Regions from separate parts of the Paenibacillus sp. LjRoot56 genome, predicted to be linked through region 2. Evidence: a T-box and tRNA genes for the amino acid it is inferred to sense, from the RefSeq annotation. Region 2 holds a T-box; the other holds one or more tRNA genes.

Region 1 (2,460 bases), on a different contig from region 2:
TCCGATCGATTATCTTGTGCTGCTGCCATCATGGCATTACTATTTATTTTCCTTGCCAGACGAACATTGTATACATATACAACGTACATGACAATCGCACAAAAAACAGCCGTCCATGCGGCAACCATATCGGGAGATTCGATACTCGGAGAACGAAACTTAATAAATGCTTGATAGAGAACCTGAATTCCTACCGCAAACATAATAAAAGAAGCGATTAAAGCGGCTACCGTCTCAGCTCGATAATGACCGTATCTATGGTCTTTATCAGGTGGTTTTCGTGATATTTTCAGCCCGACTAAAACAGCAATTGATGCAATAATGTCTGTAGCGTTATTTAAACCATCCGCGGAAAGCGCTTCGGACTTGGTTATGTACCCTATGGTTAATTTTAAAGCTGATAAACATATATAAGTAATAATACTTAACCAAGCACCTTTTTCACCTTGCTTGATGTCATCATACAAATTTTCTATTGTTCCCACCTCACTATCCATGTCGAAGACAATCATACTCGACATAATACGTGTGGGTCTAGAGAAACAGTGTTGTCCAAGTCCTTAATAGTAGGATCCAAACAACTAATTTGCATAAGGTGAAAAGTATAGGCTTGATTCAAGTTTTCTACTTAAAACCATTAGTAAAAACAAAAAAAAGCCTTATATCAAGGCTTCATTGTTTGCAACTTGTACAACGGGTGATCTATCAAGTTGAGCTAATGACTTATGAAAAAAAGAACTGGGGATCAAGGATTTGAACCTTGGCATGACGGAGTCAAAGTCCGTTGCCTTACCGCTTGGCTAATCCCCATTGTAGGAGATGGAGGCTGATGGATTCGAACCACCGAACTCGAAGAGAGCAGATTTACAGTCTGCCGTGTTTAGCCACTTCACTAAGCCTCCACGTTAAAAAGCTTTACCGGGCCCCGAAAAAGTATTCGGTGTTGCTACAAGGCTTCACTTCATTTTTTGGGGTAATATGGTGCCGTCGAGAGGACTTGAACCCCCAACCTACTGATTACAAGTCAGTTGCTCTACCAGTTGAGCTACAACGGCTTATTACGTTTATACAGATGGCGGAGAGAGAGGGATTCGAACCCTCGCACCACTTACGCAGTCTAACCCCTTAGCAGAGGGTCCCCTTATAGCCACTTGGGTATCTCTCCAAAATAATAAGTAGCGGCAGAGGGGCTCGAACCCCCGACCTTACGGGTATGAACCGTACGCTCTAGCCAGCTGAGCTACGCCGCCAAATGGTCTATCAATCATCATATATAAAAACGTGCTGCTAAGGAATAAGTGGGCCCTAGTGGACTCGAACCACCGACCTCACCCTTATCAGGGGTGCGCTCTAACCAGCTGAGCTAAGGGCCCATATTTGCATTAACTCCTCGAAAGGCGGCAAAAAAAATACCCACTAGGGGTATTCTGCTTGGCAACGTTCTACTCTCCCAGAACCCTGCGGTTCAAGTACCATCGACGCTGGAGGGCTTAACGGTCGTGTTCGAGATGGGAACGCGTGGGTCCCCTCCGCCATCATCACCAAACAGTCAAAGCGTTTGTTTGCGCCTTGAAAACTAGATACGAAACTTCAACGTAAAGTTAGATGTTCTTAGGATTTTCTGGGCCCCAATCAAGTAGTCGGAATTCGCTACAAAGCTTATCTTCACTTGGTTGGGATTAGGTTAAGCCCTCGACCGATTAGTATTCGTCAGCTGCATACGTTACCGCACTTCCACCTCGAACCTATCAACCTCGTCGTCTACAAGGGGTCTTACATACTGGGAAATCTCATCTTGAGGGGGGCTTCGCGCTTAGATGCTTTCAGCGCTTATCCCCTCCGTACATAGCTACCCAGCGATGCCTCTGGCGAGACAACTGGTACACCAGCGGTACGTCCATCCCGGTCCTCTCGTACTAAGGACAGCTCCTCTCAAATTTCCTACGCCCGCGACAGATAGGGACCGAACTGTCTCACGACGTTCTGAACCCAGCTCGCGTACCGCTTTAATGGGCGAACAGCCCAACCCTTGGGACCTACTTCAGCCCCAGGATGCGATGAGCCGACATCGAGGTGCCAAACCTCCCCGTCGATGTGGACTCTTGGGGGAGATAAGCCTGTTATCCCCAGGGTAGCTTTTATCCGTTGAGCGATGGCCCTTCCATTCGGTACCACCGGATCACTAAGTCCGACTTTCGTCCCTGCTCGACTTGTAGGTCTCGCAGTCAAGCTCCCTTATGCCTTTGCACTCTGCGAATGATTTCCAACCATTCTGAGGGAACCTTTAAACGCCTCCGTTACATTTTAGGAGGCGACCGCCCCAGTCAAACTGCCCACCTGACACTGTCCCCATACCGGATCACGGTACCAGGTTAGAACTCCGATACGATCAGGGTGGTATCCCAACGATGCCTCCACCCAAGCTGGCGCTCAGGCTTCAAAGGCTCCCACCTATCCTGT
Region 2 (2,460 bases):
GCCACTGAAAGAAGGCGATATGATCTCCTTGCAGGGTTTTGGTAGATTTAAAGTGCTTGAAGTGGAAGGCGTATCGAAAAAAGGTCGAATACGTGTGAAGATTGGCAAGTTTGCATGATCGTGGATAATTTATCCACGAACTTTGCAGGAATTGCTAATTTTCTGTCGAACTGAACTGTATAGACATGGGTGTAGGCTAGCTTTCAGACAAGCTCAGCTTATGCTTACGAAGTCAGTTTTGCTGCGCAAAACGCTAAGGAGGGGCACTGATGCCATTAACACCGCTAGATATACATAATAAGGAGTTTTCACGTTCGTTTCGTGGTTATGATGAGGATCAAGTGAATGAATTCCTAGATCAAGTCATCAAGGATTATGAAGCGCTTATTCGTGAGAATAAGGATTTGCAGAATCAATCGATGGCCTTGCAGGAGCGTTTGGATCATTTCACGCATATTGAAGAATCGTTGAGCAAAACGATCATTGTAGCGCAAGAGGCTGCGGATGAAGTCAGAAGCAATTCGAAGAAAGAAGCTCAGTTAATACTGAAAGAAGCGGAGAAAAATGCGGATCGGATTATTAATGAATCGTTGACGCGTTCACGCAAAGTAGCTCTTGAGATCGAAGAACTCAAGAAACAAGCTTCCATTTATCGTACGCGCTTTCGGACTTTACTTGAAGCACAGCTTGAATTATTAAACACAGAAGGCTGGCAAAGTATGCAGTTTGAAACTGCTGAAGAGAAGTAATAGGGCAAAGGGCAGTTCTCTCTTATTGACTATGCTTGCCAGATTGGGTATACTCCTGTTAAATGTATCGCAATAAAGCTATGACTGGAACGAGTAGGGCGTTTAAGAGCAGTGTCAGCGAATTAGGGTTTTGGTGTGAGCCTAATCTCTGCAGCGTACCGAATATCCCCCAGGAGCGTCTCTTGAAATGAGTAGGGAGAAACGGGTCATGCCGTTACACATGATCGAGTGAAGAAGCTCTGTTCGACTCGCCTTTAGGCGCGTGTTCATGATGCTTTTTAACGAGGGTGGTACCGCGAGTTGAGTTTCTCGTCCCTTTTGGGATGAGAGGCTTTTTTTGTTTTTTAGACTAGGATAGATTGAACCAGGAGTGGAGTGGTAAAAATGGATTATGGAAAAACATTAAACCTATTACAAACAGAATTCCCCATGAGAGGTAATTTGCCGCAGGCAGAGCCGAAAATGCAAGAGCATTGGGAAGCAGAAGACATTTATGCGAAGGTACAAGAAAGTCGTAAGGGGAGAACGAAGTTCATTTTACATGATGGGCCTCCCTACGCGAATGGCGATATTCATATCGGTCACGCACTAAACAAGGTGCTCAAGGATATTATCGTACGTTTCAAAACACTGCAAGGTTTCGACGCGCCTTATGTGCCAGGTTGGGATACACATGGCTTACCAATCGAGCAAGTGATTACAAATAGCGGGAAAGTCGATCGTAAGAAAATGACGGTTCCGGAGTTCCGTGAATATTGCAAAGAATACGCCTTGCAATCTGTTAAGAAGCAGAAGAGTCAATTCCAACGTCTAGGTATTCGTGGAGATTGGAAAAACCCGTATATCACACTGCAACCGGGCTACGAAGCACAACAAATTCGTGTGTTCGGTACGATGGTACAGAAGGGCTTTGTTTACAAAGGGTTGAAGCCTGTCTACTGGTCTCCATCCTCTGAGAGCGCCTTAGCTGAAGCAGAAATCGAGTACAAAGAGAAAACTTCAACATCCATCTATGTGGCGTTCCCAGTAAAGGATGGCAAAGGCAAGCTGCCTGAAGATGCAGCCATCGTCATCTGGACAACAACAGCATGGACATTACCTGCGAACTTAGGGATTTCAGTACACCCTGAATTCGAGTACGCAGTCGTTCAAGCGAATGGGAAGAAATATGTGCTGGCACAAGGACTTCTTGCAGCAGCGGCTAAGGAAATTGGCTGGAGCGAATACGAAGTATTATCGACGGTAAAAGGCAGTGAGTTAGAGTTTGTTACCTGCCAACATCCTTTTTACGATCGTGAATCCCTTGTTATGGTTGGCGAGCACGTTACGTTAGAAGCGGGTACAGGTTGTGTTCACACAGCGCCTGGACATGGGGAAGACGACTTTGCAATTGGTCAAAGGTATAACATCGGTGTACTTTGTCCAGTGGACGATCAAGGACATTTTACGGCTGAAGCACCAGGTTATGAAGGTTTGTTCTATGAAAAAGGCGGAAAGCTGATCATTGAGCAGCTGAAGGAGTCAGGTTTATTGCTAAAAGCTGCTGACATTCAGCATCAATACGCACATGACTGGCGTACGAAGAAACCTGTTATTTATCGTGCAACAGAGCAATGGTTTGCGTCGATCGATAAGTTCAGACAAGAGATGCTGGATGAAATCAAGCAAGTGCAATGGACGCCAGAGTGGGGCGAAGTACGCCTTCACAACA

The links. A T-box is a leader RNA that pairs with one kind of tRNA and senses whether it is charged. The one in region 2 lies ahead of ileS (isoleucine--tRNA ligase), so its partner is inferred to be a tRNA-Ile.
Region 1: it has a tRNA-Ile gene. The T-box ahead of ileS (isoleucine--tRNA ligase) is inferred to sense a tRNA for this amino acid. The anticodon was not compared.

Annotation. Positions count from the first base shown of each region.
Region 1 is NZ_CAXURV020000003.1:1,202,572-1,205,031, forward strand. It holds gene ACSQ8O_RS24370 (cation diffusion facilitator family transporter) at 1-497, opposite strand, end outside; tRNA gene ACSQ8O_RS24375 (tRNA-Gln) at 739-810, opposite strand; tRNA gene ACSQ8O_RS24380 (tRNA-Tyr) at 821-902, opposite strand; tRNA gene ACSQ8O_RS24385 (tRNA-Thr) at 980-1,055, opposite strand; tRNA gene ACSQ8O_RS24390 (tRNA-Ser) at 1,074-1,165, opposite strand; tRNA gene ACSQ8O_RS24395 (tRNA-Met) at 1,177-1,250, opposite strand; tRNA gene ACSQ8O_RS24400 (tRNA-Ile) at 1,300-1,373, opposite strand; rRNA gene rrf (5S ribosomal RNA) at 1,430-1,546, opposite strand; rRNA gene ACSQ8O_RS24410 (23S ribosomal RNA) at 1,681-2,460, opposite strand, start outside.
Region 2 is NZ_CAXURV020000002.1:1,081,468-1,083,927, forward strand. It holds gene ACSQ8O_RS17200 (RNA-binding protein) at 1-118, shown strand, start outside; gene ACSQ8O_RS17205 (DivIVA domain-containing protein) at 270-749, shown strand; T-box leader at 821-1,069, shown strand; gene ileS (isoleucine--tRNA ligase) at 1,134-2,460, shown strand, end outside.